One region of the Streptomyces aurantiaciflavus genome, then DNA from elsewhere that is predicted to be linked to it. Evidence: predicted binding sites of a transcription regulator. Region 1 holds the regulator's gene; each other region holds the start of a gene.

The links. Region 1 encodes HspR, which represses chaperone genes until heat shock. Its sites were predicted from a motif close to TTGAGNNNNNNNNNCTCAA; they were not measured.
Region 2: a site for HspR is predicted at 4,422-4,440, ahead of lon (endopeptidase La). Genes of this name have one in related genera too.
Region 3: a site for HspR is predicted at 2,802-2,820, ahead of dnaK (molecular chaperone DnaK). Genes of this name have one in related genera too.

Annotation. Positions count from the first base shown of each region.
Region 1 is NZ_JBNCAQ010000011.1:178,243-185,578, reverse strand. Features, by position in the region: gene ACPT94_RS15600 (MraY family glycosyltransferase) at 1-1,038, shown strand, start outside; gene dnaK (molecular chaperone DnaK) at 1,134-2,981, shown strand; gene grpE (nucleotide exchange factor GrpE) at 2,978-3,640, shown strand; gene dnaJ (molecular chaperone DnaJ) at 3,674-4,852, shown strand; gene ACPT94_RS15580 (heat shock protein transcriptional repressor HspR) at 4,857-5,306, shown strand; gene ACPT94_RS15575 (PA14 domain-containing protein) at 5,552-7,336, opposite strand, start outside.
Region 2 is NZ_JBNCAQ010000015.1:166,572-173,907, forward strand. Features, by position in the region: gene ACPT94_RS20190 (sensor histidine kinase) at 1-156, opposite strand, end outside; gene ACPT94_RS20195 (protein phosphatase 2C domain-containing protein) at 513-1,298, shown strand; gene ACPT94_RS20200 (MarR family winged helix-turn-helix transcriptional regulator) at 1,323-1,814, opposite strand; gene lon (endopeptidase La) at 1,976-4,399, opposite strand; gene ACPT94_RS20210 (GNAT family N-acetyltransferase) at 4,575-5,228, shown strand; gene ACPT94_RS20215 (DUF5954 family protein) at 5,468-6,487, shown strand; gene ACPT94_RS20220 (rhomboid-like protein) at 6,656-7,336, opposite strand, start outside.
Region 3 is NZ_JBNCAQ010000025.1:115,494-122,829, forward strand. Features, by position in the region: gene ACPT94_RS27830 (VWA domain-containing protein) at 1-426, opposite strand, end outside; gene ACPT94_RS27835 (hypothetical protein) at 416-1,198, opposite strand; gene ACPT94_RS27840 (OsmC family protein) at 1,406-1,831, shown strand; gene ACPT94_RS27845 (glycerophosphodiester phosphodiesterase family protein) at 1,995-2,753, shown strand; gene dnaK (molecular chaperone DnaK) at 2,872-4,761, shown strand; gene ACPT94_RS27855 (SAM-dependent methyltransferase) at 4,865-5,683, opposite strand; gene ACPT94_RS27860 (Sco1979 family transcriptional regulator) at 5,743-6,606, opposite strand; gene ACPT94_RS27865 (hypothetical protein) at 6,885-7,310, shown strand; gene ACPT94_RS27870 (helix-turn-helix domain-containing protein) at 7,321-7,336, opposite strand, start outside.

The sequences.
Region 1 (7,336 bases):
GGGCTGGTCGACCGGCGGCAGCGGCAGCGGCGGGTGCCGCTGTCCGGGGGAGCGGCCGTCGTCCTCGCCACCTGTCTCGTCACCGGCGCCGGGGACTGGACGGGCATCGCCCCGCTGGGGGAGGGGATCGGCGTGCTGCTCGGCTTGGGCGGCGCGGTCGCCGCGCTCGGACTGGTCGCCGATGTGTGGCGGCTGAAGGCGCGGTTCCTGGTGGTCGGTACGGCCGTCGCGGCGGGCTTCGTCGTGCCGTACGGCGACACCGGCGTCGTCGCGGGGGTCGTGGCCGCAGGGTGGATCACCTGTGTGGCGCTCGCCTTCCGGGCGCTGGATCACGCCGACGGGGTGGCCGGCACCGTCGGGGTCGTCACCGCCTTCGGGGTCGGGGCGTGCGCGGCGGCCGAGGTGATGGACGGGCTCGCGGTGCTGCTGAGTGTGCTGGCCGCCGCGCTGACCGGGTTCCTGATGCACAACTGGCCTCCCGCGCGCGTGGCGCTCGGCGGCTGCGGCGCCCTGTTCGCCGGCTTCCTGCTCGCCGCGTCGGCCGTCATCGCTCGCGCGGGGCACGAGGTGGTGGCCGGCGCGGGGGTGCTGCTCGCGCTCACCGCGATCGCCGCCGTGGACGTCCTGCTCGTGCTGCTGGCCCGGCGCACCGCCGGACGCCCGCTGCTGCGCCGGGCTCCCGACCATCTCGCCCACCGGCTGCGCCGGCTCGGGCTCACCCCGCAGGGGGTGACCGTGCTCATCGGTGTCGTGGCCTTCACGGGGGTACTCGTCGGGACGCTCGTGCACATGGGCTGGCTGAGCGTGCAGGCGGTGCTGTGGGTGGCGGGCGGCGTCCCGGTCGTCGTCCTCGGGCTGTGGCGGGTGCCGGTGTACGGGCGTCCCGGTGAGGGTGCCGTACGCGCGCGTGCCCGGCCTCGGCGTCAACCTGTGTCCTCGGTGCAGCCCCCTCGACGGTCGGCGGAATCACCCCTGCGGGCACCTCGTCGGATGCCTTCCTCGCAGGTCAGCGGGTCCTTGCGTGTAAGGAGCGGATAAGAGTTGAGTCCCGTCGACTCAGGTCTGTTGACCCGTGGGCGAGCCTCGTGCACACTTGAGTCCGTTCCACTCAAGTCAGCTGGAGGAAGATCACCATGGCACGTGCGGTCGGCATCGACCTGGGCACGACTAACTCCGTCGTCAGCGTTCTGGAGGGCGGCGAGCCCACCGTCATCACCAACGCCGAGGGTGCCAGGACCACGCCGTCCGTCGTCGCCTTCGCCAAGAACGGCGAGGTGCTGGTCGGCGAGGTCGCCAAGCGCCAGGCGGTCACGAACGTGGACCGGACCATCCGCTCGGTGAAGCGCCACATGGGCACCGACTGGAAGATCGAGCTCGACGGGAAGCCCTTCAACCCGCAGCAGATCTCCGCGTTCATCCTGCAGAAGCTGAAGCGGGACGCCGAGGCCTACCTGGGCGAGAAGGTGACCGACGCGGTCATCACCGTCCCGGCCTACTTCAACGACTCCGAGCGCCAGGCGACGAAGGAAGCCGGCGAGATCGCCGGTCTCAACGTCCTGCGTATCGTCAACGAGCCCACCGCGGCCGCGCTCGCGTACGGCCTCGACAAGGACGACCAGACGATCCTCGTCTTCGACCTCGGCGGCGGCACCTTCGACGTGTCCCTCCTGGAGATCGGTGACGGCGTCGTCGAGGTGAAGGCCACCAACGGCGACAACCACCTCGGTGGTGACGACTGGGACCAGCGCGTCGTCGACTACCTGGTCAAGCAGTTCCAGGCCGGCCACGGCGTGGACCTGAGCAAGGACAAGATGGCTCTGCAGCGTCTGCGTGAGGCTGCCGAGAAGGCGAAGATCGAGCTGTCCTCCTCCACCGAGACCTCGATCAACCTGCCCTACATCACCGCGTCCGCCGAGGGCCCGCTGCACCTGGACGAGAAGCTCACCCGCGCCCAGTTCCAGCAGCTGACCGCGGACCTGCTGGAGCGCTGCAAGACGCCGTTCCACAACGTCATCAAGGACGCCGGCATCCAGCTCGCCGAGATCGACCACGTCGTCCTCGTCGGTGGCTCCACCCGTATGCCCGCCGTCGCCGAGCTCGTCAAGGAGCTGACCGGCGGCAAGGAGGCCAACAAGGGTGTGAACCCGGACGAGGTCGTCGCCATCGGCGCCTCGCTCCAGGCCGGTGTGCTGAAGGGTGAGGTCAAGGACGTCCTGCTCCTCGACGTGACCCCGCTGTCCCTCGGTATCGAGACCAAGGGCGGCATCATGACGAAGCTCATCGAGCGCAACACCACGATCCCGACGAAGCGTTCTGAGATCTTCACGACGGCCGAGGACAACCAGCCGTCGGTGCAGATCCAGGTCTACCAGGGCGAGCGCGAGATCGCGGCGTACAACAAGAAGCTCGGCATGTTCGAGCTGACCGGTCTGCCGCCGGCGCCCCGCGGTGTCCCGCAGATCGAGGTGTCCTTCGACATCGACGCCAACGGCATCATGCACGTGACCGCGAAGGACCTCGGCACGGGCAAGGAGCAGAAGATGACCGTCACCGGCGGCTCCTCGCTGCCGAAGGACGAGGTCGACCGCATGCGCCAGGAGGCCGAGCAGTACGCGGAGGAGGACCACCGCCGCCGCGAGGCCGCCGAGGCCCGCAACCAGGGCGAGCAGCTGGTCTACCAGACCGAGAAGTTCCTCAAGGACAACGAGGACAAGGTCCCCGGCGAGATCAAGACCGAGGTCGAGGAGGCCGTCGCCGAGCTGAAGGAGAAGCTCAAGGGCGAGGACACCGCCGAGATCCGCACCGCCACCGAGAAGGTCGCCGCCGTCTCGCAGAAGCTGGGCCAGGCCATGTACGCCGACGCCCAGGCCGCGCAGGCCGCGGGCGGCCCCGAGGGCGCCACCGCCGGCGGCAAGGCCGCCGACGACGACGTCGTGGACGCCGAGATCGTGGACGACGAGCGCAAGGACGGTGCCGCGTGACGGAGGAGACCCCGGGCTTCGAGGAGAAGCCCGACGTCCCCTCCGGCGCCACCCCCGACGACGCCGAGCCGAAGGCCGCCGCCCCCTCGCCGGAGGAGGGCGCGGCCCCGGCCGGGGACGTGAACGCACAGATCACCAGCCTGACGGCCCAGCTGGACCAGGCCCGCACCGCGCTCGGCGAGCGCACCGCGGACCTCCAGCGCCTCCAGGCCGAGTACCAGAACTACCGCCGCCGCGTCGAGCGCGACCGGATAGCGGTCAAGGAGATCGCCATCGCGAACCTCCTGACCGAGCTCCTGCCCGTGCTCGACGACATCGGCCGCGCCCGGGAACACGGCGAGCTCGTCGGCGGCTTCAAGTCGGTCGCCGAGTCGCTGGAGACCGTCGCGGCGAAGATGGGTCTGCAGCAGTTCGGCAAGGAGGGCGAGCCCTTCGACCCGACGATCCACGAGGCCCTGATGCACAGCTACGCGCCGGACGTCACCGAGACGACGTGCGTGGCGATTCTGCAGCCCGGGTACCGGATCGGCGAGCGCACCATCCGCCCCGCGCGGGTGGCGGTGGCCGAACCCCAGCCGGGGGCCCAGACGGTCAAGCCGGCCGAGGAGACCGACGCGGCGGCCGACGACAAGGAGAGCGGTGGCCCGGACGAGGGCTGAGCTTGAATCGATGAGAGAGGAGGGACGTCGAGGATGAGCACCAAGGACTTCATCGAGAAGGACTACTACAAGGTCCTCGGCGTCCCCAAGGACGCCACCGAGGCCGAGATCAAGAAGGCGTACCGGAAGCTCGCCCGCGAGTTCCACCCGGACGCCAACAAGGGCAACACCAAGGCCGAGGAGCGCTTCAAGGAGATCTCCGAGGCGAACGACGTCCTCGGCGACCCCAAGAAGCGCAAGGAGTACGACGAGGCACGCGCCCTCTTCGGCAACGGCGGCTTCCGCCCCGGGCCGGGCGCGGGCGGCGGCTCCTTCAACTTCGACCTGGGCGACCTCTTCGGAGGCGCCCAGAGCGGCGGCGGGGGGGCCGGCGGCTTCGGCGGCGGGCTCGGTGACGTCTTCGGGGGCCTGTTCAACCGCGGCGGCACCACGGGCGCCCGCACCCAGCCCCGGCGGGGCCAGGACATCGACACCGAGGTCACCCTCAGCTTCACCGAGGCGATCGAGGGCGCGACGGTCCCGCTGCGCATGACCTCGCAGTCCCCGTGCAAGGCCTGCTCCGGCACCGGCGACAAGAACGGCACGCCACGCGTGTGCCCGACCTGCGTCGGCACCGGCCAGGTGGCGCGGGGATCCGGCGGAGGGTTCTCCCTCACCGACCCCTGCCCCGACTGCAAGGGCCGCGGCCTGATAGCCGAGCACCCCTGCCTGGAGTGCAAGGGCAGCGGCCGCGCCAAGTCGTCCCGCACGATGCAGGTCCGCATCCCCGCGGGCGTCACCGACGGGCAGCGCATCCGGCTGCGCGGCAAGGGCGCCCCCGGCGAGCGCGGCGGCCCGTCCGGCGACCTGTACGTCGTCGTCCATGTCGACCCGCACCCGGTCTTCGGCCGCAAGGACGACAACCTCACGGTGACGGTGCCGGTGACCTTCGCGGAGGCGGCCCTCGGCGGCGAGGTCCGTGTTCCCACCCTCGGCGGCCCGGCGCTCACGCTGAAGCTGCCGCCCGGCACGCCCAACGGACGCACCATGCGCGCCCGGGGCAAGGGCGCGGTCCGCAAGGACGGCACCCGCGGCGACCTGTTGGTCACCGTCGAGGTGAGTGTCCCGAAGGACCTGACGGGGAAGGCTCGTGACGCGCTCGAGGCGTATCGCGAGGCGACCGCGGGGGAGGACCCGCGGGCGGAGCTGTTCCAGGCCGCGAAGGGAGCTTGATCAGATGGATGGCCGTCGACGCAACCCGTATGAACTGACCGAGGAGACCCCGGTCTACGTCATCTCGGTGGCGGCCCAGCTCTCCGGCCTGCACCCGCAGACGCTGCGCCAGTACGACCGTCTGGGCCTGGTGTCCCCGGACCGCACGGCCGGCCGGGGCCGCCGCTACTCGGCGCGTGACATCGAATTGCTGCGCACCGTCCAGCAGTTGTCCCAGGACGAGGGCATCAACCTGGCCGGCATCAAGCGGATCATCGAACTGGAGAACCAGGTCGCGGCGCTGCAGTCCCGGGTCGCCGAACTCCAGGACGCCCTGGAAGGCGCGGCGGCGGCGATGCAGCAGCGCGAGGCGGCGGTCCACGCGTCCTACCGCCGCGATCTGGTGCCGTACCAGGAGGTCCAGCAGACCAGCGCGCTGGTGGTGTGGCGGCCGAAGCGGCAGCAGACGGACTGACGGACCAGCCGTTTCAGCGGTATGCGGCAGGGCCCGTCACCCGGTGGGGTGACGGGCCCTGCCGCGTGGGCCGGCCCGTACTAGTGCCGCGACAGGCAACGTTCGCCCCGTCGCGACGCCCGGCACGCCCTCTCGCCGCACCGGCCGAAAGCCCAAGTACATCCAGTACGAGGGCTTCCGGCCGGCACACCGAGAGCACGCACCGGACGCCGCTCCTCAACGGGCAAACGTTGCCTGCCGCGGCACTAGACCGTGGCGGCGTACAGGCGCCAGCCGGTGCCCGGGACGCTCTCCGAGCCGTCGGCCATGACCGCGGTGACGCGGTAGAAGTAGGTGTCACCGAGCTTGACGCCGGGGTCCTCGTAGTGGTCGGTGGTGAGCGGGGCCTGGGTGAGGCGTACGTACGCGCCCAGCGCCGGGTCCCAGCGGTCCACGTGGTAGCCCGTCACCTGGGAGCAGTCCGCTCCGGGCGCGCACTTCCAGGACACGGGCATCCACTTGTACAGGCTCCAGCCGCTGGTGACGGAGACCGGGCTGCCCTCGGGGGCCGGGACCGAGGGACGCACATCGAGCTCGGTCGCGGTCACGTAGGGCACCGAGGGGTCGGTGAAGGGCAGCTGGTTGCCCCACCGGTCGTCGGCCACGGCGGTGAAGACGTACTCCTCGCCGTCGGGCAGGTTGATGCACAGCTGGGCGGTGTTCCCGATGGAACCGTTGTTGCAGGGGCCCAGCCACTCGGGCTTGCCGTCCTTCATCACGCCGTAGAGGACGTCGTAGGTCGACACGTCCGCCTCGGGGCTCGCGTTCCACTCCACGAGGACGCCGTCCCTGCGGGGTGTGGCCTTCAGCCCGGTCACGGGGGCGGGCGGCACCGCGTCCTGGTTACGGGCGATCACGGTCGTGCGCGGGGACTCGTTGCCGAACTGGTCGACGGCGGTGACCGCGTAGGCGTAGACGCTGTCGGCGTTCCAGTCGTCGGTGCTCGGGCAGATGGCCTCGTACCACGGGGTGGAGGAGGAGGTGCCCCCGGGCGCCCGGACCTCGCAGCTGAGGGGCTGCGCGTCGGGGGAGACCGTGGTGCCCGCGGAGCGGTAGACCCGGAACGTGCCCTCCTGCGTGATGTCCGCCTGGGTCGAGGCCGACACCTTCCAGTAGACGTCCACGTTCGATGCGTCTGCCCATGCCTTCGTCTCGAAGGGCGCCTCCGGCGGGGTCCGGTCCACTCCGTCGCCGACCACCGTGGCCGAGGGAGCCGACGGGTTGCCGAGCGGGTCCAGGGCCAGGACGCGGTAGTACCGCAGCGCGTTGCACGGGGCGTCGAGGTCGCGGTAACGCGTGTCCGTGGTGAGGTCCAGCAGGGTGAAGGGGCCCGAGGCCTGCGCGGAGTACTCCACCCGGTACTTGGCGGCGCCCGTCACGGGGTTCCAGGCGAGCCGGTTTCCGTAGCATTCACCGGTGACGGCCAGGCCGGTCGGTGCCGCCGGGCCCGTACGGTCGACGGTGGTGACGGAGACGTCCGCCGAACCGGGCGACACCCGTCCGGCCTTGTCCACGGCGCGGACCTCGTAGGAGTAGGCCTGGCCGGTGGGCGGCGGGGTGTCGGTGTAGCCCGTGCCCGTCAGCAGGGCGCTGTTCACCCGGGACCAGCTGGTGCTTCCCGAGAGCCGCCGGTAGACGTGGTACCCGGCGAGGTCCATCTCGTAGTTCTTCGCCCAGCGCACGTACGCCTTGAGACCGACGTTGTCGTACGACGTCCAGACGCCCCTCGGCGCCAGCGGCGCGACCGTGTCGACGGTCGCGGAGGTCCGCGGTGTGTACGTGAGGCCGACGTTGGCGTTGCCCGTCCAGTTCACGTAGTCGACGCGGAGGGTGTGCCTGCCGGCCGGGACGGTGACGTTGACGGTCTTCTTCACCGTCGTCGACACGTTCTTCCACAGGTCGACCTTGCGGACGCCGTCGACGTAGACGCGGATGCCGTCCTGGACGGCGGCGTTCAGCGCGAAGGGGCCGCCGGAGCCGAAGTCGCGGGT
Region 2 (7,336 bases), on a different contig from region 1:
GGCGATGGCGGCGGCCACGACGGCCGCCGCGACGATCAGCCGATTGCGTACGTGGGTCGGGCGGCCCTTGCCAACAGGGGTGCGCTCCGCGCCCCCTTCGGAGGCCGTCTTGCTGCCTGTGCGCCGAGGCCGCGTCTTCTGCACCGGTGCTCGCATTCCTGACTCGTGTGCCATGGGCCGGACGTGACGCTCCGTCAACTGGTGCGTACGTCCGGTACGGTTCCCGACCCTCCCAGTGCCGGTGGGCAGGGATCGCGCATCGCCTGCCCCGCCACCCGAAGGAGTGAACATCCAAGGAGAGTGGGCGGGCAAGTTCCTCTGGCGTGTGCGACGGCCTTGCGCGGAGGGCCGGTTGGACGTGGGCGGCGGGCTTTGGCAGTATTCGCCGCCACACCTTCCCGGAGTGCTTCATTCCCTCCCAAAACAGGCGTCTGACCTGCGAGGGTGTCCCCGCGCGGGGAGTATTGCCAGCCTTTCGCGAAGGGTGTGAAGGGGTCGTGCAGACTGGCTGAATGCGCACGGAACTTGTGTCGGAACCCGGTGACCGGGCCCACCCCAACGAGGACTTCGCGAGCGTCGGACTTCCCGCCTCCGGGCAGGGCGGTTCGCTCGTCCTGCTGGACGGAGTGACGCCGCCGCGGGGCGGCACGGGATGTCTGCATTCGGTCCCCTGGTATACCGCGCGTCTGGGCGGCGCTCTGACCGAACTGACCGTTTCGCTCCCGGATGTTCCCCTGGCCGAGGCACTCGCCGCCGCCATCGCGCGTACCTCCGGCGCCCATGCCGAAACCTGTGACCTTTCTCACCCACGCACCCCACAGGCCACCGTGGTCTGCGCGCGCTGGTCCCCGGAGACCGTCGAGTACCTGGTCCTGTCCGACTCGGCTCTCCTGCTGGCCTCCCCCGACGGCGCGGTCACCCCCGTTCTCGACGACCGCCTCGACCGCCTCCCGCGCGCCCTGCTGGCGAGCGAGGAGATCTGCGACGCGCGGGCCCGCAACAAGGAGGGCGGCTTCTTCACCGCCGCCGCGGACCCGGCGGTGGCCGGCCGCGCGGTCACGGGCGCCCTCCCGCGCGCCGACGTCAGCGCCCTCGCCGCCCTCACGGACGGGGCGACCCGCTGGGTGGAGAAGTTCCGGGAGGGCGACTGGACGGACCTGTTCACCTACGTCCGCAAGGAGGGCCCGAGGGCACTGGTGCGGCGGGTACGGGAGTTGGAGACGGCGGACACCGAGCGGGCGTTCCTGGGCCGCAGCAAGAGGCACGACGACGCCACGGCGGTGTATGCGGAGCTGTGAGGCCCCCGCCGCCCGCCGCCCGGCCTACTTGGCCATGCCTCGGTTCAACTGGTGGAGCAGCCGGGCCAGTTCGGCCACCTCGCCGCGGTCCCAGTGCGCGAGCTGGCTGACGTACCGCGCGCGGCGGGCCTCGCGGACCCGGCTCACGCGGGTGCGGCCCTCCTCCGTCAGGTCGACCAGCCAGGCGCGCCCGTCCGCGGGGTCCGGCTCGCGGGCGATCAGGCCGAGGTGCTCCAGGGCGCGCAGCTGACGGGACATGGTGGCCTTGCCGACGCCGATGTAGGCGGCGAGCTCGGTGGCGCGCTGACGGCCGCACTCCTCCAGCCGGACGAGGAGGCCGTACGCGGCGGACTCCAGGTCCGGATGGACCTCGCGGGCCATCTCCCCCTGGTTGGCCCGGGCGCGGCGCAGCAGCACCGTCAGCTCCCGCTCCAGGGACAGGAACTCCTGGTCCACACCTCTCGGCGACGCCTCGGACACACCTCCGCGTCCGTCGCCGTTTCCGTCCTCGTGCACGTCAGCGCTCCTGATCCGGTTCCGACCCCGATTCTACGTGCGTAGCCCTTCACCAGGCGTGCGGCATTGTCATGCTCACGCCATACTTACGCCTGTCCGTGCGGGGAAGGCCCGGGCCTCCCTCACGAGAGCCCGGGCCTTCGCCTGTCCGATCGCGTCCGTCACGCCGCGACCGGAACCTCGGGCGCCGCCCCGTTCGTCGCCGGGGACAGCGCCAGTTCCAGAACCTGGCGGACGTCGGTGACGGCGTGGACGTCGAGCTTGTCCAGCACCTCCGCCGGGACGTCGTCCAGGTCGGGTTCGTTGCGCTTGGGGATGATCACGGTGGTGACGCCGGCCCGGTGGGCGGCGAGCAGCTTCTGCTTCACACCGCCGATCGGGAGGACCCGGCCGGTCAGGGACACCTCACCCGTCATGGCCACGTCCGTACGGACCAGCCGCCCGGACAGCAGGGACGCGAGCGCCGTCGTCATCGTGATGCCCGCGCTCGGGCCGTCCTTCGGCACCGCGCCCGCCGGGAAGTGGATGTGCACGCCCCGGTCCTTCAGGTCGCCGACCGGCAGTTCGAGCTCGGCTCCGTGGCTGCGCAGGAAGCTCAGCGCGATCTGCGCCGACTCCTTCATCACGTCGCCGAGCTGACCGGTCAGGGTCAGCCCCGCCGCGCCGGTCTCCGGGTCGGCGAGGGACGCCTCGACGTAGAGGACGTCACCACCGGCACCGGTGACCGCGAGCCCCGTCGCGACACCCGGCACCGCCGTCCGCCGCTCGGCCGGGTCCTGGGCGGACTCGGGCACGTGGTGCGGCCGGCCGATCAGGCCGCGCAGGTCATCGTCGGTGACGGTGAACGGCAGCTCGCGCTCACCCAGTTCGTGCTGGGCCGCGACCTTGCGCAGCAGCCGGGCGATGGACCGCTCCAGGTTGCGGACCCCGGCCTCGCGCGTGTACTCGCCGGCCAGCTTGCGCAGCGCGCCCTCGTCGATCGAGACCTCGTCCTTGTCGAGCCCCGCCCGCTCCAGCTGGCGCGGGAGCAGGTGGTCACGGGCGATGACGATCTTCTCGTCCTCGGTGTAGCCGTCGAGCCGGACCAGCTCCATACGGTCGAGCAGGGCCTCGGGGATGGCTTCGAGCACGTTGGCGGTGGCGAGGAAGACCACGTCCGACAGGTCGAGTTCGACCTCCAGGTAGTGGTCCCGGAAGGTGTGGTTCTGCGCCGGGTCCAGCACCTCCAGCAGGGCGGCCGCCGGGTCGCCCCGGAAGTCCGACCCCACCTTGTCGATCTCGTCGAGGAGCACGACCGGGTTCATCGACCCGGCCTCCTTGATGGCCCGCACGATCCGGCCGGGCAGCGCGCCGACGTACGTACGCCGGTGGCCGCGGATCTCCGCCTCGTCGCGGACACCGCCGAGGGCGACGCGGACGAACTTGCGGCCCATGGCGTGGGCGACGGACTCGCCGAGCGAGGTCTTGCCGACACCGGGCGGTCCCACGAGGGCCAGTACGGCACCACCGCGCCGCCCGCCGACGACGCCCAGCCCGCGCTCGCCACGGCGCTTGCGCACCGCGAGGTACTCGGTGATCCGTTCCTTCACGTCCTCCAGACCCGCGTGCTCGGCGTCGAGGATCGCCTTGGCGCCCTGGATGTCGTAGGCGTCCTCGGTCCGCTCGTTCCACGGCAGTTCGAGGACGGTGTCCAGCCAGGTGCGGATCCAGGAGCCCTCGGGTGACTGGTCGCTCGACCGCTCCAGCTTGTCGACCTCCTTGAGGGCGGCCTCGCGGACCTTCTCGGGCAGGTCGGCGGCCTCGACGCGGGCGCGGTAGTCGTCGGACTCCTCGCCCTCCTTCTCGCCGTTGAGCTCGCGCAGTTCCTTGCGGACGGCCTCCAGCTGACGGCGCAGCAGGAACTCGCGCTGCTGCTTGTCGACGCCCTCCTGGACGTCCTTGGCGATGGTCTCGGCGACGTCCTGCTCGGCGAGGTGGTCACGCAGCTGCTGCGTGGCGAGCTTCAGGCGGGCGACCGGGTCGGCCGTCTCCAGGAGTTCCACCTTCTGCTCGGTGGTCAGGAAGGGCGAGTAGCCGGAGTTGTCGGCGAGGGCGGAGACGTCGTCGATGGCCTGGACCCGGTCGACGACCTGCCAGGCGCCGCGCTTGCGCAGCCAGGCGGTGGCGAGCGCCTTGTACTCCTTGACCAGTTCGGTGACGTGGCCGGGCACGGGCTCGGGCACCTTCTCGTCGAGCCGTGTGCCCTCGACCCACAGCGCCGCCCCGGGGCCGGTGGTGCCCGCGCCGATGCGCACGCGGCCACGACCGCGGATCAGGGCACCCGGGTCACCGTCGGCCAGCCGGCCGACCTGCTCGACCGTGCCGAGCACGCCGGTGCTCGCGTACGTCCCGTCGATGCGCGGCACGAGGAGCACCCTCGGCTTCCCGGGCTCCGAGCGGGCGGCGGCCTGGGCGGCCTCCACCGCGGCACGCACATCGGCGTCGTTGAGGTCCAGCGGAACCACCATCCCGGGCAGCACGACCTCGTCGTCGAGCGGCAGCACGGGCAGGGTGAGCGGTGTGAACGCTGCGGACTCAGCAGCCATGATCTCCCCTTAGGCAGTCAAGTTGAGTTATGCCGACTCAATGCATGGCGGCTCCGGATTGTTCCCGGGCCGCAGTTCGCTGTGAGCGATCACGTCTGCCACACGGGACACAGGACGGCATATCGTCGTGACAGTAATAGATGCTATCGACTTGCACCCATTACAGGAGAGTGTTGTGAACGGAACCGTACGGGCATGGGTGGACGGGTGGGTCGTGTCCCGCGGGGCGGCTCCGCCCGTGCGCGAGCCGTGGGGGTTCACCATCGACGTGGGCCAGGCGACGCACGTGTCACGGCACGTCTTCGCGCAGGTCGGCGAGGGTGTCGAGGAGACGGTGGTGCGCAAGGTGGCGGACGGGGTGACCGGGGCCGGGGTGTGGCTCAAGGTGTTCCAGGACCCGGCGGTGGTCGGGGCGTGGCTGGGTGAGCGCTGGTGGGTGGACCCGGAGCCGGGGTGGCTGATGACGGTGCCGCTGCGGCCGGACGCGGGACCCGCCCGAGCCCCCGAGGGCTACCGGCTGCGCACCTGGACGCGCGGCGGCGTCACCCGCGTACTGCTCGCCGCCCCCGACGGCTCCTTCGCCGCCCGGGGCCAGGTCGCCCCCACCGGCGCCACCGCCGTCATCGACCAGATGGAGACCGCCCCCGAGCACCGGCGCCGGGGCCTGGGCAGCATCGTCATGCGGACCCTGCAGGCCGCGGCGGCGGCCGAGGGCGCGGAGACGGGAGTCCTGGCGGGGACACCCGCGGGGCGAGCGCTGTACGAGTCGCTGGGGTGGAGCGTGACGGCGGCGCTGACGAGCGCGAGGTTCGTGGGGGTGGACGGATAGGGCGGGGCGGCGAGGAGCGGCGGGCCGGTGGCTGGGCGCACGGGACGGCGGGAGGTGGCGGGCCCGCGGCGCGGCGCGCGTCACAGCGCCCCGGGCGCGCCGCACCCCGCCCCCGCCGGTACGTCGCTCCCGCCGGTACGTCGCTCCACGCGCCGAACGGCCCCTCCCACCCCTCCACCACTCCTCCCACTTCCGGCATTCACGCCGAATCGACCGCCCACCCCCACCACAATGCGCACATGACCGATGACTGGAAGCAACATCTCGACGCCCTCCACGTGGAGTTGGTCCGCCGCGACGATCCCGTCGCCTGGGTGACCGAGGCGGACGCCGTCGAGGCGTCAAGGCGCTACCCGTACATCGCACCGCGCGGGCCGGTCTTCGGTGTCGCCGCGCTGGACGCGTCCGCGGGCGAGTCCCGCTGGCGGCTGCTGAAGCCGGTGGTGAACGGCATGCCCCAGCAGGCCCGGGACGGCCTGAACTCGCACCTGTGGTTCACGGCGAAGGACGGCACCGACGACCCGGCCGTCCGCCGCGCGCTGCTCGCGGCCGTGGCCGTCCTGGAGCGTGAACCGGCCGACGAGGTCGAAGCGCTGGGCGTGCGCTACCGGGTCGTCCGCGGTGACGAGTTCGCCCGCGTCGGCGACGACGAACCCGAGCCGCCCCGCCCCACCGACCCGGAACCGGCGGACCGCTCCTGGGACGGCCGCGACGACGCCCCCTCCCCCGACGTGGGCTTCGTCCTCGACCCCGACCGCGACGAGGGTCCGATGGCCGGCGCCCTACGGCTCGGCCTGCGGGACTTCGCCTACACGGAAGCCCACTTTCCCGCCGACGTCCGCGAGGACTCCGCGCGGGCGGTGGTGACGCATCCGGAGGTCGTCTGCCTTCCCGTCGGTTTCTCGGTGGCCGAGCGCGACGAGACGGGCTGGACACCGCGCGGTGCCCTCATGCCGACCCCGCACGCGGCCCGCCGCCTGCTGTACGAGGGGCTGGCGCGCTTCTGGGCCCTGGTGTTCCGGTTCGACGAGCGCAAGAAGGCGGTCTACGCCCGGGCAGCGGAGGAGTACCGAGCCGCCGGCCGCGCCGACGAGGCCAGAGTGGAGGACCGCCTCTTCCGCGTCTGCCGCGTGGAACGCCTGGTCCGCCTGGGCCCGGACGGCCCCGAACCACCCCGCCCGTCCGACCTCGACGACTACGGCCCGATGAAACTCCACCCGACGTTGCTGGAGGACGGCACGGTGCTGCACGACGATTGACACCCGCTGCCCCTAGGAGAAACCCACTCACCCACTCGCCGCCGCCCCGCACCGGCAGCCGCCGACGACGAACACACCCCACGAGGGCCACCCGCACCCGACAACGAAACCCGCACGGGCGGTGCGGCTGGGAAACACATCCGCCGATGGCGAAGCCGAGGCGGAAGGCTACGCGGCCGCAGCCGCCGCCGCCCGCCGTACCCAAGGCCAAGCCCCCATCCCCACCCCCAGCGCGATCAGGTGCCCCCAGTTCGTCACCGGATCCGTGAGGGCGATCAGGTCCTGCACCAGCATCCCCCCGAACAACGCGAGCAACGGCCACCGCAGCCACGGCGTCAACAACCCCGCCAGCGCCCCCACACTCGCGGCGACGCCGAAGCTGATGCCGTAGTCCAGCCGGTGCAGCGAGCTGTCGGGGAGGTGGCCCACCCACACGGCCAGGCCGACCGGCACCTCGGTCGCCAGGGTGGCCAGGACGTGTCCGAGCAGGAAGACACCGGCCGTGCGGGCGCCCCCGACGCGCCGCTCCAGCGCGGTGAGGACGAGGAGGAAGCCGAGGACGAACGGCGAGGTGATCCCGCCCGCGACCCACATCGCGCTGGCCATCAGCACCGGCACCGGCTCCCGCAGCAGATGGGCGACGTCGGTGCTGGACGCCTGGAGCAGGGTCCGTACGAGTGCGGAGTCGGCGTGGGCGGCGATGTAGGAGGTGACGGCGAGAACGGCCGCGTACCCGAAGGTGAACGGCGTGCCGGTCGGGGTGGGCAGCAGCAGCCAGGGACGCGGAAGTGCCTTCGTCCGCGTCTGTGCCTCTGTCTGCGTCTGTGTCTGCGTCCGCGGGGCCGGAGC
Region 3 (7,336 bases), on a different contig from region 1:
GGGGCGTGAGACCCCCTCGCGGGCCGGCGAGCGCGGCCAGTCGAGGAGCAGGAACGCCGGCTGCCGCAGAGGCGGCCCGGGCACGGACGGCACGGGCCCCGCCTCGTCGGCGCCGCACATCAGGAGCACGAACCCAGCCCGTAAGAAGTTCCACAGGACATCGCCCGGCTCGCCGGGCAGCGCCGGGCGCTCCTCGCCGGGATGGACGAGGATCAGGGCGCCGGGGTGTTCCGCGACGAACGCGTCGACCTCCTCGGGCGAACGCACAGTCGCCGTCGTGTCCGACGACCCGTACCCCACGGACAACCACGGCTCACTGCTCCGGGCCTCCTCGACGTCCCCGGCATCGACGTCAGGTCCCACATACAGGACCGCCGGTCTGCCGCCCGTGCCCCCCGGATTCCCGCCCTTCGGCTCAGTCGACATGCGCACCCTCCGTACTCCGGGCGGGAAGCGGGCACCGTGTCTCGAACTGGGTCCGGGTGCGCATCCCGCCATCGAACATGTTCTCGGCCCGTAGTCGCCGCAGCCAGGCGTCGAGGTCGGCGCTGAGCCCGGTGTTCTCCTCGGCGAGCCGCACGGCCCGGTCGCGCTGCGCCGGGTCGTTGGCGAGCAGCAGGAGCATGATCTTCAGGGCGAGCCCGTGCGGGCTGCGCGCGTCGAGCTTCAGGGCCTCGTCGGCGTATCCGGAGGCCACCTGGTGGTTCCCCCGGGCCAGGGCGATCCGGGCCTTCCAGTACCAGAACGCCTCCGACTCCCGGTCCAGGTGCGAGGCCTCCAGGGCGCGCTCCGCCGCGTCCGGCTCGCCGCGTTCCACATGCCTGCGTACGGTCGTCAGCGACCGTTCGACACCGGCCGGGGCGTCGGTGCGCCGGGCCGCCCGCGTGCCGCCCGCGGTCACGCGGGCCACGAGGAAGAGCGCGGCGAGCAGGAACAGCAGCAGCATCCCGACCAGCAGGAGGAACTGCGGCACGCCCTTGCTCTCGGCGAGCGTGGCGAAGATGCCGAGGATCGCGATGGCGAAGGCGAGCACGATGACGGCGCCGAACAGCGCGGTCGCCTGGGTCGCGGTGAGCGTACGGAACATCCTGGTGCGGATGATGTCGCGCACGAAGTCCCGGTAGAGCAGGTAGAGCACACCGAGTGCGATCCCACCAAATCCCGCTATGCCCCCGAGGACTTGGAAGAGTTCGAGCATGTAGGGACTGTAGGGCTTCGCCGCCCTGCCCGTCAGGTGTTCCGCCGGCCATGGCCGGCCGTGTGATCGAAGCGGTATCAGCGACGCGCCCGGCCCGTCGCCGCGGGGTCCGCTGGGTGCCGCGCCTCCGGGTGTGATCGGATGGGCCCAGGCACCCGGCAACGGGACCGCCCCAGCCGAAACAGCCAGTCTTGGAAAGGAATCGTCGTGGCCACCACGCGCTCCGCACACACCGTCTGGGAAGGCAACCTTCTCGAGGGCAACGGCGTCGTCACCTTCGACTCCTCCGGCATCGGCCAGCAGCCGGTGTCGTGGCCGTCGCGCGCCGAGCAGGCGAACGGCAAGACCAGCCCGGAGGAGCTGATCGCCGGCGCCCACTCCAGCTGCTTCTCCATGGCGCTGTCGCACGGCCTGGCCGGCGCCGGCACCCCGCCCACCAAGCTCGTCACCTCCGCCGACGTCACCTTCCAGCCGGGTGAGGGCATCACGGGCATCCACCTGACCGTGGAGGGCACGGTGCCGGGCCTGGACAACGACCAGTTCGTCGCCGCCGCCGAGGAGGCCAAGGCCAACTGCCCGGTCAGCCAGGCCCTGAAGGCCGTACCGATCACGCTGTCGGCGAAGCTCGCCTGAGCCGGCGCGGGACCTGCCGGGGGTGCGGGGCGTCCGTCACGGGCGGCTCGCACCCCCGTTCGGTTCGGGGCGGCCGGGCCGGGTATAACGGGCTGCGGCCGGCAGACGGAAGGACGACCACGGTGCCGGGAACCGCCGGTCACCGGACGGGGAGGTGAGGCCCATGGGGTCGCGCCCCGCCGTCTCCGCCCACCGCGGCGGCTCGGAGCGCTGTGGCGCCGCCACCCGGGAGGCGTACGAGGACGCGCTCGTCTCCGGCGCGGAGTACGTCGAGTTCGACGTCCGGCGGACCGCCGACGGCGTGTTCGTCGTCCACCACGACGCCCGCGCCTGCCGTACCGGACCGCCGCTGTCCCGGATCACCTACGCCGAGCTGTGCGCACGCACCGGACACGCCGTGCCCGTCGTCGAGGAGGTCATGGCGCTGGCCGCCGGGAGGCTGGTCGGGCACCTGGACCTCAAGGAGGCCGGGTACGAGCGTGAGCTGATCGACCGGGCGGTGGCGCTGCTCGGCCGGGACGGGTTCGTCGCCACCACCCTGGAGGACCGTTCCGTCGCCGCGATCACCCGGTCCTTCCCCGGCGTGCGCACCGCGCTGTCGCTGGGCCGGGACCGCGCCGAGATCGCCGCGGGCCGGCTGGTGGGGACCCGGGTGAGCGAGCTGTTCCCGCTGCGGCGCCTGCGGGCCTGCGGCGCGCACGGTGTGGCCGTGCACCACCGGCTGGCCCGCGCCACCGTGCTGCGCGGGGCGGCCCGGCACGGCCTGTTCACCATGGTGTGGACCGTGAACGACGACGCCGGGCTGCGCACCTTCCTGGCCGACCGGCGGGTGGACGTCCTGATCACGGACCGGCCGCGGCGGGCGGTCCGGCTGCGCGGGGAGCCGCATCGAAAGCTGCCGGTGGGGCACCTGTCTACGTGACCGGCGGGAACCTGTCCGCCGGCTGCCCGGTGGGGCGCCCAGGCCCCATTGACAGGAGCCCGCTCAAGTTTTGTGCTGGAAGTCGAAGCGCGGGGCTCCTTGGTGGAAGGGGACAGCGATGGGACGTCCGGTCGGAATCGATCTCGGGACCACGAACTCGGTGGTGGCGGTGCTGGAGGGCGGCGAGCCCACGGTGATCGCGAACGCGGAGGGGGCCAGGACCACCCCGTCGGTCGTGGCCTTCGCCAAGAACGGCGAGGTGCTCGTCGGCGAGGTGGCCAAGCGGCAGGCCGTGACCAACGTCGACCGCACCGCCCGCTCGGTCAAGCGCCACATGGGCGACGCGCACTGGCGCTTCCCGGAGCAGGGCGACGTGGACGGCACCCGCTACCGCGCCCAGGAGCTGTCCGCCCGCGTCCTGCAGAAGCTGAAGCGGGACGCCGAGTCCTACCTCGGCGAGGACGTCACCGACGCGGTGATCACCGTGCCCGCCTACTTCGACGACGCCCAGCGGCAGGCCACCAAGGAGGCCGGGGAGATCGCCGGCCTGAAGGTGCTGCGGATCATCAACGAGCCGACCGCCGCCGCCCTCGCCTACGGCCTCGACCGCGGCGAGGAGCAGACCGTGCTCGTCTTCGACCTCGGCGGCGGCACCTTCGACGTGTCCCTGCTGGAGATCGGCGACGGCGTCATCGAGGTCAAGGCCACCAACGGCGACACCCACCTCGGCGGCGACGACTGGGACCAGCGGATCGTCGAGCACCTCGTGAAGAAGTTCAAGGGCCAGTACGGCGTCGACCTGAGCAACGACAGGATGGCCCTGCAGCGGCTGCGCGAGGGCGCCGAGAAGGCGAAGATCGAACTGTCCAGCTCCTCCGAGACGACGATCAACCTTCCCTACATCACTGCCTCCGCCGAGGGCCCCCTGCACCTCGACGAGAAACTGACCCGCGCCCAGTTCCAGGAGCTCACCGCCGACCTGCTCGACCGCTGCAAGACACCGTTCCACCAGGCCGTCAAGGACGCGAACATCAAGCTGGCCGCGATCGACCACGTCATCCTCGTCGGCGGCTCGACCCGGATGCCCGCGGTGACGGAGCTGGTGCGGGAGCTGACCGGGAAGGACCCGCACAAGGGAGTGAACCCCGACGAGGTGGTGGCCGTGGGCGCCGCCCTCCAGGCGGGCGTGATCCGCGGCGACGTCAAGGACGTCCTGCTCCTCGACGTCACCCCGCTGTCCCTGGGCATCGAGACCAAGGGCGGCATCATGACGAAGCTGATCGAACGCAACACCACGATCCCCACCCGCCGTTCGGAGATCTTCACCACCGCCGCCGACAACCAGCCCTCGGTCGGCATCCAGGTCTACCAGGGCGAACGCGAGATCGCCGCGTACAACAAGAAGCTCGGCGTCTTCGACCTCACCGGGCTGCCGCCGGCCCCGCGCGGGGTCCCGCAGATCGAGGTGGCCTTCGACATCGACGCCAACGGGATCATGCACGTCTCCGCCAAGGACCTGGCGACCGGCCGCGAGCAGAAGATGACCGTGACGGGCGGCTCGGCCCTCCCCAAGGAGGACATCGACCGCATGATGCGGGACGCCGAGCAGTACGCGGAGGAGGACCACCGGCGCCGGGAGGCCGCCGAGACCCGCAACCAGGCCGAACAACTCGTCTACCAGACCGAGAAGTTCCTCCGGGAGAACGAGCAGCGGGTGCCGGCCGACACCAAGGGCGAGGTCGAGTCGGCGGTCGCGGAGCTGAGGACGCTGCTGGAGCAGAACGCCGACACCGGCCCCCTGCGCGCCGGCGTCGACAAACTCGCCACCGTCAGCCAGCGGATGGGCCAGGCGATGTACGCGCAGGCCCAGCAGGAGACACCGCCGGCGGACGGCGCGACGGCGGGGGGCGCCTCGGAAGGCGGCTCGGCGCGGCAACAGGACGACGAGACGGTCGTCGACGCGGAGATCGTCGACGACGAGGACCGCGACCAGGCCAAGGGCGCGTAGGCAGCACGCCGCCCGGCCCCCCGGGAGACGGGACCGGGCCGACGGCGTCGAGAGCGCACGCCGCCCGGCCACCCGGGCGGCGTCGGCTCCCGCGCCGCTTCCGTCAGGGCTTGCGGGCGACGCCCGCGTACACCGGCACGATGCCCTCCGCCTGGAGGGCCACGTCCTCGGGGTCCGGACGCCAGCCGGAGACCGGGATCACGCCCGGTCCCAGCAGCTCCAGGCCCTCGAAGAAGCGGGCGAACTCCGCCAGCGTGCGGGGGTGGAAGGGGGTGCCGCTCCGCCGGAACTGGTTCGCCGCCTTCTCGACGGCCTCGGGGTTCAGGTCGGGGGTGACCTGGGACAGGATCAGGTGGCTGCCCGGGGCGAGCGCGGCGACGTACCGCTTCAGCAGCCCGTACACGTCGTCGCCGTCCGGGTCGTCGCCCAGGTAGTGGGTGAGCGCCACCAGCGACAGGGCGACCGGCCGGCCGAGGTCGAGCGAGTCGGCCGCCCGCTCCAGCAGGGTGTCGACGTCGCGGACGTCGGCGTGCACGTACCGCGTGGAGCCCTCGGCCGAGCCGTGCAGCAGCGCCTCCGCGTGCCGGAGCACGATCGGGTCGTTGTCCGCGTACACGACCCTCGACTCCGGGGCGACGGCCTGCGCGACCTGGTGCAGATTGGGCTCGGTGGGGATGCCGGTGCCGATGTCCAGGAACTGGCGTGTCCCGGCCTCGGCGGCCGTGCGCACGGCCCGCTGCATGAACCGGCGGTTGGCGCGCGCCCCGCGCACCACCGTGCCGTCCACGGCGAGGATCCTGCGGGCCAGCTCCTCGTCCACGGGGTAGTTGTCCTTGCCGCCCAGCCACCAGTCGTACACCCGGGCCGGGTGCGGCCTGCTGGTGTCGATGCGGACGGCTGCCTCGGACTCGGATCCGGTCATGCGGGGTCTTCTCCTCGAACGTGCGGTGGTGGCCGGAGCACGGCGGTGACGTGCCGTGCTCAGAAGCCCGCGCGGAGGTCCCGCAGGAGCTTCTTGGTGCGCTGCGCCGACGCGGCGTGCGCCGTCATGTGGTCGAGGACCTCCAGATGCGCGGAGACCTCCTTGCGCGAGTCCAGGTACAGGGCGCCGGACAGGTACTCGGTGACGACCATGTCGGGCAGCTCGGGCTCGGCGAAACGGAACAGCGAGAACGGCGCGGACGTCCCCGGGTGCGGGCCGTCCGCGAACTCGGCCACCTGCAGGGTGATCCGGTCCCGCTCGGCGAACTCCAGCAGCTTGTCGACCTGTTCGCGCATCACGCCGGCGTCGACGCTCACCGGGCGGCGCAGCACCGTCTCGTCCATCACCACCCACAGGTGCGGCGGGTCCTGGCCGTCCAGCAGCCGCTGCCGGGTCATGCGCAGCGACACATGCCGCTCGATCGCCTCCGGGCCGGTTCGCCCGACCGTCCCGCCCTCCAGCACGGCCCGCGCGTACGCCTCGGTCTGCAACAGGCCCGGCACGAAGTGCGGTTCGTAGGAGCGGATCAGCCGGGCCGCGCCCTCCAGGCTCACGTACAGGCTGAACCACTCCGGCAGCACGTCGTGGAACCGCTGCCACCAGCCGGGCTGGTTCGCCTCCTCGGCGAGCGCGACGAACGCGTCCGTCTCCTCCTCGGGCACGCCGTAGGCCTCCAACAGCACCTGCACGTACGGGATCTTCAGCGCGACCTCGGCCGTCTCCATCCGCCGTACGGTCGCCGGGGCCACGCGCAGTGCGCGCGCCGCCTCCTCGCGGCCGAGGCCGGCCGCCTCACGCAGCTCCTGCAGCCGTCTGCCCAGTACCACCTGGCCCACCGTGGGCGCGGGCCGCCGCTCACTCACGCCACGTCTCCCCTACGTGTCGAAGCACGCCGGTCAGTGTGTCATGTCCCGGCCGCGCCGCGACAGGGACGACGGTGAGCGAATCACCAGGCGGGAGCCGCACGGCCCACCGGGTACCGGGCCTCGTCCCGCGCGTCACCGCGCGCATTACCTCATGGGTAATCGACGGTGACCGGCGCGGACGGGATCGTGGAGACATCGGGTTCCGGGCCGGCGCACTCCGGTCCGGGGCCCGTCCCACCAGGCCGTTTCCCGACCTCGACGGAGGGTGATTCGTCATGTCCGCAACCCAGCCCACCGCGCTCACCGCCCTCGCCCGCACCGCCGAGCCGCACAGCGCGCTGCGCCGCTTCCTCGCCCTCGACGCCGTGGTGACCGGCGCGAACGGCATCGCCTACCTCGCCGCCTCCGGGCCGCTCGCCCGCCTCCTCGGCGTCGACGCCACGCTGCTGCTCGAACTGGGCCTGTTCCTGGCGGTGTACGCGGCCGCTGTCGGCCTCCTCGCCACCCGCGCCCACCCGGCCGCGCTGCCCGTGAAGGCGGTGGTCGAGCTCAACCTCGCCTGGTCGGCGCTGAGTCTCGTCGCCCTCGCGGTGTGGCTGTCGCCCACCACGGCGGGCGCCGTGTGGACCGTGCTCCAGGCCCTGACGGTGGCCGGCTTCGCGGCGCTCCAGCACCTGGCCCTGAAGGCACGTCAGGTCTGACTCCGGCCACTCAACCACCCAGAGAA